DNA from 3 places in the Peribacillus sp. ACCC06369 genome. Region 2 is predicted to be linked to each of the others. Evidence: riboswitches for the same ligand, from Rfam matches in the RefSeq annotation. Region 2 holds a riboswitch; each other region holds the start of a gene.

Region 1 (3,280 bases), 4.3 Mb from region 2:
CCTAACTCACGAGTAAATGCTAATTTCGCGAGTAAATACTCCTAACTCACGAGTAAACGTACATAACTCACGAGTATTTGCTCCAATTCACGAGTAAACGTTCCTAACTCGCGAGTATTTGCTCCCATTTCACGAGTATTTGCTCCTAACTCACGAGTAAAAGCACATAACTCACGAGTATTTGCTCCCATTTCACGAGTAAATGCTAATTTCGCGAGTAAATACTCCTAACTCACGAGTAAACGTACATAACTCGCGAGTATTTGCTCCAATTCACGAGTAAACGCACATAACACGCGAGTATTTGCTCCAATCCACGAGTAAACGCACATAACACGCGAGTATTTGCTCCAATCCACGAGTAAACGCACATAACACGCGAGTATTTGCTCCAATCCACGAGTAAACGCACATAACACGCGAGTATTTGCTCCAATTCACGAGAAAGCTCCAAACTCAAGAGTAACTATCGATTTCTTGAATTATTCCCCCTGAAGGCAAAATTAATCCATAAAAAAAGGTGCCCCGCTGTTGCGGGACACCTTTTTTTATGGATTATGCTTGTGCTTTTAATGTTTCTGCTTTATCCGTGCGTTCCCATGGAAGATCGACATCTGTACGGCCAAAATGTCCGTATGCAGCTGTTTGTTTGTAGATTGGGCGACGAAGATCAAGCATTTTGATGATACCAGCTGGACGAAGGTCGAAGTTTGCACGAACTAGGTCAACTAGGACTTCTTCGCTAACTGTACCAGTTCCGAATGTATCAATCGAGATCGATACAGGCTCTGCCACACCAATTGCGTATGCCAATTGAACTTCCGCTTTGTCAGCAAGGCCAGCGGCAACGATGTTTTTCGCAACGTAACGCGCTGCATATGCCGCAGAACGGTCAACTTTAGTAGCATCCTTACCAGAGAATGCACCACCGCCGTGACGAGCGTATCCGCCGTACGTATCAACGATGATTTTACGTCCAGTAAGACCAGCATCCCCTTGAGGTCCGCCAATTACGAAACGGCCGGTCGGGTTGATGAAGTACTTAGTTTGAGCATCGATCAATTCAGCTGGAACAACTGCTTTAATCACATGTTCTTTTATATCGGCTTGAATTTGTTCAAGCGTAATTTCTGCATCATGCTGTGTAGAGATAACGATCGTATCTACACGTACAGGACGGTTATTCTCATCATACTCCACAGTTACCTGTGTTTTACCATCAGGGCGTAAGTAAGCAAGAGTTTCATCTTTACGAACTTTAGCCAAGCGGAATGAAAGTTTATGTGCCAAGGAAATCGGAAGTGGCATAAGCTCTTCTGTTTCATTACAAGCAAATCCGAACATAAGACCTTGGTCCCCTGCACCGATTGCATCGATTTCTTCCTCTGACATGTTTCCTTCACGAGCTTCCAATGCTTTATCGACGCCAGCTGCGATATCAGCAGACTGCTCATCAATGGAACTCAATACAGCACAAGTTTCAGCATCGAAACCATATTTCGCACGTGTGTAACCAATTCCTGCAATGGTATCACGAACGATACGCGGAATATCCACGTAAGCGGATGTTGTAATTTCACCAGCAACAAGCACAAGACCTGTTGTTACACTTGTTTCACACGCAACACGTGCATTTGCATCCTTAGCAAGGATAGCATCTAAAATGGAATCTGAAATCTGATCACAAATTTTGTCCGGATGGCCCTCTGTAACAGATTCAGAAGTAAATAGACGTTTCTTTGACATCATATTTCCTCCTTGGAAGTTAGTATGTTGTAGGCATAAGCCTGATTTTTTACGGAACTCGTTTCCCTCATTAGTTTCAACTATAGACACAGAATTACTTATAAATACACAAAAACCTTCCCTGGCAAATGAGGAAAGGTTTAAAATTCTGTCTTCTATCCTTTCACTCTTATCGTTCAAGGGTTTTTTACCTTGCTCAGGTTAGCACCATCACCACTATTCCTTGAAGAACCATCGCTTTATTTTCGGCGATCGATCTTGGAGTCAAGTTCAATATGGCAGGTTGCTGGGTTTCAAAGGGCCTGTCCCTCCACCAACTCGGGATAAGAGAATCCGTACAATTTAAGATAATATCGTATCAGGTTGGAACTTGTCAATGTTTTTCTAAAAAGAACATATCCGCCCACTTGAAAAAATGGGTTGTTTCAGCGTCTTCAAAGGGTTTCCAAGGTAGAAGGCGAATAGAAATGTTGAAAATTGCCATTAATAATAGAAAATAAAGCATACTAACAGGAATGGCCAATTAGAAATATGTTGCTTAATTACTTCCTATTTAAAATAAAATTTTCACTCCATGTAAGTATATGCAATTGTATTGACTCGGTTCCTGCGCCTTAATAAGGAAAAATGATTAACGAAACCAGTTGAAAATAATCACAAATTAAAAGAAATAGTATAGACTATTTAAATGAATGTGTTATACTAATTGTAATATAAAAACTTAAACAAAGGAAGGTACCTCATATATGAATTCTGTAGATGTTTCTAATGAGTTACACCAGTTATTAACAGGAAACAATGTTCAAACTCAACTTTCAGTTCCTCAATTGGTCGAAAAAGTATTAAGCAGAAATGAAGGCGTACTAACATCAACTGGTGCAGTAAAAGCTGAAACCGGCAAGTATACTGGTCGTTCACCTAAAGATAAATATATCGTGGAAGAATCATCCGTTAAGGATAAAGTCGATTGGGGTTCAGTGAACCAGCCAATTTCTGAAGATGTTTTCAATAAACTATATAATAAAGTAGTTGACTACCTAAAAGCAAAAGAAGAGATTTTCGTTTTCAAAGGTTTCGCTGGTGCAGACGAATCATCACGTCTTCCCATCCGAGTTGTTAATGAATATGCTTGGCATAATCTTTTTGCCCATACTTTGTTCATCCGTCCGAACGAAGAGGAATTAAGAGGTCACGAAGCTGAATTCACAATTCTTTCGGCACCTAATTTCAAAGCAGACCCAGAGGTGGACGGGACTTCATCCGAAACTTTCATCATCGTTTCATTTGAACGCCGTACCATCCTGATCGGCGGAACGGAATATGCAGGAGAAATGAAAAAATCGATCTTCTCGATCATGAACTACTTACTTCCAGAGGCTGGAATCCTTCCAATGCATTGCTCTGCTAACGTAGGACGTGAAGGAGACGTCGCTTTATTCTTCGGACTGTCTGGAACAGGTAAAACAACTTTATCCGCAGACACTAGCCGTAAACTGATTGGCGATGACGAGCACGGCTGGTCTTCTAACGGCGT
Region 2 (3,280 bases):
ATCCTAGCGTTCATTCGTAAAACTTTATCTTATCTGTTAGAAAAACGGGCAGCCAATGAACGGAAATGCGAGCATTCCATCTCTTGGAATGAACAGATGGAGGTTAAACTGAATGGTGCGGTCAATCAACTGGCTGATTTGGAAAAAGAAAAAAGTGAAAATATCATAAGGTCTTATAGTTCGCTTAAGGATGAAGTGAAAAATCAGCTTTCATCTAAAATTCCTGAATTGCTGAGGGATTGCTCTAAATCGTTAACGGAAAGCAGTGATTTCAGTCAGGTCCATGTACAGTTAAACCAGGAAATGAATGAGCGGATTCAAGCATTCATTTCTGACAAGATCATGCCTCAATATTACCGTTCTCTTCAAGATTGGATTGCCAGTTCCCAAATGGAGTTCTCACAAAGCCAGCAGTTTATGGATGAAATGAGTGCCGGGTTCAATGAATTATACAAAGAAGAACGGATCACGCTGGCAGGTGACTTTAGGGTATTGGATGACTGGCGCCGTGATGCCGACCGGATGACAAGCAGTATCCGCATCGAAAACGTTAATATCCTTTTGCGCAGAACTCCATCACAATTGCTGCTTAAAGGAGCAGGGAAGCTGTTTGGGGCGATACCGCAAAATAAAGCCAATATGTACAATCGTTATAAGAAATACCTGGAAAGTGAAGATTACCTAGATGTTGCCGAAATGATCACGGAACGTTTCCTTACCCAATTTGGATTGTTTGAAAAATCTTTGGATCGGGACATCTCACTTTTCTATCGCAGTTCCTTTGCGTTACTTCAAAAAACGATAGAGCAAACGCAGACAGAAATCAAAGACTACCAGGCTGCATTGGAGCATATGAAAGAAAATCCGGAAGTTTACCGTGACCCGATCACTTTGTTCGAAGTGAAATTACGTCAGTTGGAGAGACTTGAAAAAATCGAGAAAAAGCGTCTAGCCCAGCTGCAAAGAAAATGAAAAATAACGGGGAACATTTCAAATATTCGAAAAACTATTGACTTTACGACTATATCCCTATAAAGTGATAATTACGAAAAACGTAACACAATATATTCTCTTATCAAGAGTGGCGGAGGGACTGGCCCTAAGATGCCCAGCAACCGTTCCATTAGGAATTGGTGCTAAATCCTGCAAAACAGAAATGTTTTGACAGATAAGAGAGGGATAAGTCTGCAGAACAGCTGATTAAACCTCTCTATATTAATAGAGAGGTTTTTGTTTTGGGACTTACACCAACTTAACTGATAAGACTAATAAGAAAATATGGAGGGGAACAAGATGAGAAGGTCTATTAAAGGGATATTCATTTCAGCCATCGCTTCGGCTTTGCTTTTAACGGGTTGCTCTACAGGGCAGAGTTCCACAGAATCGAAGAAAGAAGAAAAAGTATCATTTGAAAATGTCCCGGAAAGATTTGCTAATGGGGAAGGAGCCAAAATCAAAGTGATCCGTAAAATTGGCGGTGATGATCATACGGCCCAATACTTAGCAGGAGCGAAGGAAGAAGGAGAAGCACTGGGGTTTCAAGTGGATACATATACAGCCAATGGTGATACGGCTAAATTTCATGATGCGATCGCACAGGCTTTGCAGGAAGATTATGACGGCTATATCATCTCCCATGGTGATGATGCAGCAACAGTGAATGACGTTCAAAAGTTGGTTGATGCAGGCAAAAGCGTTGTTACATTCGATTCAATAAGCGATCTAACTAAAATAGAAGGCGTAACATTAACATCACAGGATGATGAAGCGTTGGCAACACTGGCTCTTGATAAACTGATAGAAGAACAGAAAGGTGAAGCGGCAATTGCGTATCTTTGGGTGGATGGTTTCCCTCCAATGGTGAGAAGAAATGCTGTTTATCAGGAGAAATTAAAAGAAAACCCTGGAATTAAAGAAGTCGAAAGATTCGGAGTGGCGTCTGCAGATACTTCGGTTCAAACACAAAATGCTGTAGCCGCAATGCTGAATAAATACCCTAAAGGTAAATTGGATGCCATTTTCGCAACATGGGATGCCTTCGCTATCGGTGCCGCCCGGGCAATTAAAGAAGCGGGACGCGATGAAGTGAAGATATACGGAATTGATGTGTCGAATGCAGACCTTCAGGAAATTCAATCAGCTGGCAGCTCATGGTCCTACACGGCAGCAGTCGATCCCAAGTTGATCGGTGCAGTGAATATGAGGATATTGGCGAAAAAATTAGCGGGCGAAGAAACGCCGCAAACCTATGACTTAGAGGCTTCACTTATTTCACAAAAGGAAATCCAAGCTTCAAAAGAAGCGGTAAATATGGCAAATCTGTCTGGTATTGTCGAAGGATGGGGTGTATCAGCGGAATTTGAAGAAGATTGGATGAAAGTTTTGAAAGATCATTATAAAAAGTAAAAGGGGACACTCTCTTTCCAGTGAAGGGAGTGTCTGTTCAATAAGGGGGAATGGACATGGGCACGCAACTAGAAATGAAGAAAATCTCGATTGAATTTCCGGGGGTGAAGGCGCTTAGTGAAGTTGATTTTTCTGTACAATCAGGGAAAGCCCACGCATTGGTCGGTGCTAACGGAGCAGGGAAATCGACGTTAATGAAAGTTTTATCGGGAGCCCATGTTCATTATTCAGGTGACATATTCATTGATGGGGTGAAGCAGGATATCCGCTCACCAAAAGAGGCGCAGGAACAAGGCATTCAAATTGTTTATCAGGAAGTGGATACGGCCCTCATCCCTTATTTAACCGTTGGGGAAAATGTGATGTTGAATGATATTGTCCAAAACATGGGAAAAAAACAGATGGTCCAATGGAAAGAGCTGCACAATAAAGCCTCTTGTATTCTTGAAGATATGAAAATTCGTGTCCCTTCGAAAAAGCTGGTAAGAGACCTTACCTTGGCTGAAAAACAGATGGTCCTGATAGCAAGAGCCGTTTCGACAGAATGCAAATTCCTGATTCTCGACGAACCAACTGCTCCGTTAAGTCATACGGAGACGACAGAGCTTTTTCGAATTGTAAATGAATTGAAGCAAAAAGGCGTGGGAATCATTTTCATTTCACATCGTCTGCCCGAGATTTTTGAAATATGTGAGGAAATTACGGTCATGAGGAATGGGGAGCGTGTCACTTGTCGAAAAATGGAAGACATCACCCGTAACGAAGTGGTAGAGAATATGCTCGGGAAAACCATGGAGGAACAGTTCCCTGAAGTGAATTCTTCGATTGGCGACGTTATTCTTGAAGTGAAGGGATTGTCAGATGCAGAGAAAGT
Region 3 (3,280 bases), 2.6 Mb from region 2:
AGGATGGAATCTCCTTTAGCGAATAAGGATAAACCATGTTCTCCGATTTTCCTGCACATTTCTTCATCATCAGCAAAGATGGCTTGGGCCTCCGATACAAGTGCTTCCTTGGCAGCTGAAATGCTTTGCGCTGTTTTCAACGTATTCTCCATCCTCCTTAACGCCCAAAAAAGGTTGACTGCAGTTGGCCGTGAAGAAGCAAGTTTTTCAATATGCCTCGTTACATTTTTCTTGAATTCCCCTAATTCAGCGGTTGTTTCCTGTTTGGCACCAAGTGCAACACCAAATGCAGCCGTCAGTCCAATTGCTGGGGCACCACGAACTTTTAATGTCAATATGCTGTCATATACATCATCAACAGAATGAAGTTCAATAAATTCTGTTATGGAAGGAAGGGCTTGTTGATTTAATAATGTAATATGGGTATCATCCCATTGTACCGAATATGGTAAGGGTGCTAGTGTAGTCATGTGCAGGTCTCCTTTTAAAGGGTTGAATAAGATGGCAGTGTACGTTGCTTCAACGCTTCAATGACAGCTGGAACATCCAATTCTTCCCGTTTTTTAATTAAAAATGCACCAATTTCCAATGTTGCCGTTTTGGCAGCGATCCTTGTATCTTTATTTTCAATGACGTTTAAATCGGCAACATGGGAAAGGCCAATGGTTCGTCGAATCAGTTCACAGCCGGCAAAACCGAATGCATCTTTTTTGAATTTTGTCAGTAAATAAGGCAGATAACCTTTCACATGGCGGAATGGGCTTTTATTTTGGCCTTCCCATAATTCGGTATAAGTTTCTTCAAAGGCATTCCAAAATTCATGAAGGTGTGAGAAAATCTCTTCCTTTCCAGCGCCATTTCGTGTAATTGCCTGAAAGAGAAGGTTGGCGGTGTATTGACCAAGGTCAAAACCAACGGGCCCATAAAAAGCGAATTCCGGATCAATAACCTTTGTTTCAGTTTCACTTGCAAAAATACTTCCAGTATGTAAATCTCCATGAAGCAAGGCTTCCTGCTCGGTTTCAAAGCTTTGTTTCAGCTTAGCGACCTCAAGTATCACTTCTTGATCATTCCAAATATTTTTGGCGGCATCAGTCAATTCCAGCTCGAAATCTCCCGGAAGTTCCTCAAAAAATGGATCCGTGAAAATAAAGACCTCAGTGATTTTGCAGAGTTCCGGATTCGTGAAATGTCGGGCCACTTCCTTTTTCGCGGATGGTTCTAAATGATAATCTGATGTATAAAATGCCGTCTTCGCTACATATTCACCAATATGCTGTGAAAGCAATGGATATTGATCGCCATCGATCAAGCCTTTTCTAACGATTTTCAAGTGCGATAAATCTTCCATGACTGTGATGGCAAGCTGTTCATCCGAATAATAGACTTGCGGTACGAATTCGGGGCAATAGCTTCTGAAATGAATCAGTGCATTCGCTTCAATGGATGCCCTTTTCAATGTCAGTGGCCAGCTTTCACCAAGTACCTTGGCATAAGGGACAGCTTGTTTGATTATTATTCCTTTGTTTGTGACTGTGTCTGTAATATGAAAAACATAATTTAAATTTCCATCGCCGATTTCTTTACAGTTTAAACTTGCATCCGCATTGACCAACCCAAGTTTTTTTGCAAGGGTTATAGCAGTTTCGTTTGTCAATCTCTTAAAATTTGAATGGTTTTGAGTCATTCTTTTCCCCTCCAGATTCAAAATAAGAATAAAAAAGCCTCTTTCATATAGAAAGAGGCAGAAGTTTTGGCTTCGGACCTCTTATCTTCCAGAAAATGAATTCTGGTGGAATTAGCACCGTGCTCTGTGGATTTTATAATCCGGCGGTGAATCCGCCCCATTTCACAATGGTATTACAGTCGGTTGCTGGGCTTCATAGGGCCTTTATCCCTCAGCCTGCTCTTGATAAGAGTATATGTTTTCTGAAATTTTAATCTTCGGGAAAATAATATCAACTTTTTAAATAGTTTGTCAATGGGGAAATTAATAATAATCCGGCCGACTATCTTCGAATACGGGTATTTTGTTCATGGCCAAAGCCCAGACTCGATCACTGGAGAGCCTTATTGATTAGCCGTGCCATTGAGAACCAATCATATGTTGTAGCCGTTAACCGTTCAGGTTCGGATGTCAATAATATTCCTTGATTATTGATCCATGGGGGAATATCATAGGTGAATCCGGAGAAGCAAACGAACTCTTGACAGGCACCTTGGACTTCAATAAAGTTACAAAAGCACGGAACTTCGGCGCCTTGAACGGTATGGGCTCGCTGCCATTCAGGAAAACGAATGTCATAACAAATGAATCCAGCACATATTTTTTCATCAAGAGTAAATTAACCATCTTTTTCACCTGGCTGCAGGAAATGATGTTCATCCATTAACTGAAATAAGTGAAGCTTATCATATTGTTTAATGAGATTTCCATGCTTATTGATGATGATCATGTTGTTATAGATGCCCTTGCTTGCTCTTTTGGCAACGGAACCCCCAATTATGTGAAACTGGTGTTTCTTTGCCTGATCTTTTAAACATTCAATCGTTTTTTCTGCTTCTTCATCAGCAATCTCATTTAACCTGGTCAAGTCGTATCCTGTTGTCCGAAGCTCTGGTAAAATAACCATATCGGGTTTGGACATTGCTGCTTTTTCCATCCATTGTTCTGCAACCTGAAAATTGATATCTGGTTGCCCGAAGGCAATATCCATTTGAATGCAGGCAATCTTCCACTTCATCGTTAAAAACCCCACATGTAAAAAATGCTTTACAAGACTATGATAAACATATATCATTTGTGACTAGAATTTCAAGAAATTTCAGAGAAGGTGTATAAATGTTGCAATTCGAAAAATCCAGACAACTTCAAAAACTGCCCAAGCAATTTTTTGCCTCTCTAGTCGCAAAAGTCAATGCGATTACGGCGCAAGGTCATGATGTCATTAATTTAGGCCAGGGAAACCCTGATCAACCGACGCCTGAACATATCGTGAAAAGTTTGCAGGTTGCCGCTGAAAAAACGATTAATCATAAATATTCGCCGTTTCGGGGACATCAATATTTAAAAGATGCTGCTGCCGTCTTTTATGAACGTGAATATGGTGTCAAGCTGGATCCGAATAGTGAAGTGGCGATTCTCTTCGGGGGAAAGGCAGGTCTTGTCGAACTGCCGCAGTGTTTATTGAATCCAGGTGATACGATCCTTGTTCCAGACCCCGGCTATCCGGATTATCTTTCCGGTGTCGTTTTAGCACAGGCAAAGACCGAACTGATG

What was found. A riboswitch is a leader RNA that binds a small molecule or an ion and turns the genes downstream of it on or off. The one in region 2 is predicted to bind S-adenosylmethionine.
Region 1: linked by a shared signal. The riboswitch ahead of metK (methionine adenosyltransferase) and the one ahead of QUF78_RS03270 (sugar ABC transporter substrate-binding protein) in region 2 are both predicted to bind S-adenosylmethionine.
Region 3: linked by a shared signal. The riboswitch ahead of mtnK (S-methyl-5-thioribose kinase) and the one ahead of QUF78_RS03270 (sugar ABC transporter substrate-binding protein) in region 2 are both predicted to bind S-adenosylmethionine.

What each region holds. Positions count from the first base shown of each region.
Region 1 is NZ_JAUCEN010000002.1:4,783,375-4,786,654, forward strand. Features, by position in the region: gene QUF78_RS24210 (hypothetical protein) at 42-191, opposite strand; gene QUF78_RS24215 (hypothetical protein) at 228-395, opposite strand; gene metK (methionine adenosyltransferase) at 556-1,749, opposite strand; SAM riboswitch class I at 1,913-2,076, opposite strand; gene pckA (phosphoenolpyruvate carboxykinase (ATP)) at 2,493-3,280, shown strand, end outside.
Region 2 is NZ_JAUCEN010000002.1:514,348-517,627, forward strand. Features, by position in the region: gene QUF78_RS03265 (GTPase domain-containing protein) at 1-972, shown strand, start outside; SAM riboswitch class I at 1,070-1,175, shown strand; gene QUF78_RS03270 (sugar ABC transporter substrate-binding protein) at 1,294-2,406, shown strand; gene QUF78_RS03275 (sugar ABC transporter ATP-binding protein) at 2,463-3,280, shown strand, end outside.
Region 3 is NZ_JAUCEN010000002.1:3,073,139-3,076,418, reverse strand. Features, by position in the region: gene mtnA (S-methyl-5-thioribose-1-phosphate isomerase) at 1-470, opposite strand, end outside; gene mtnK (S-methyl-5-thioribose kinase) at 485-1,687, opposite strand; SAM riboswitch class I at 1,766-1,919, opposite strand; gene QUF78_RS28040 (hypothetical protein) at 2,151-2,393, shown strand; gene QUF78_RS15715 (nitrilase-related carbon-nitrogen hydrolase) at 2,346-2,744, opposite strand; gene QUF78_RS15710 (pyridoxal phosphate-dependent aminotransferase) at 2,843-3,280, shown strand, end outside.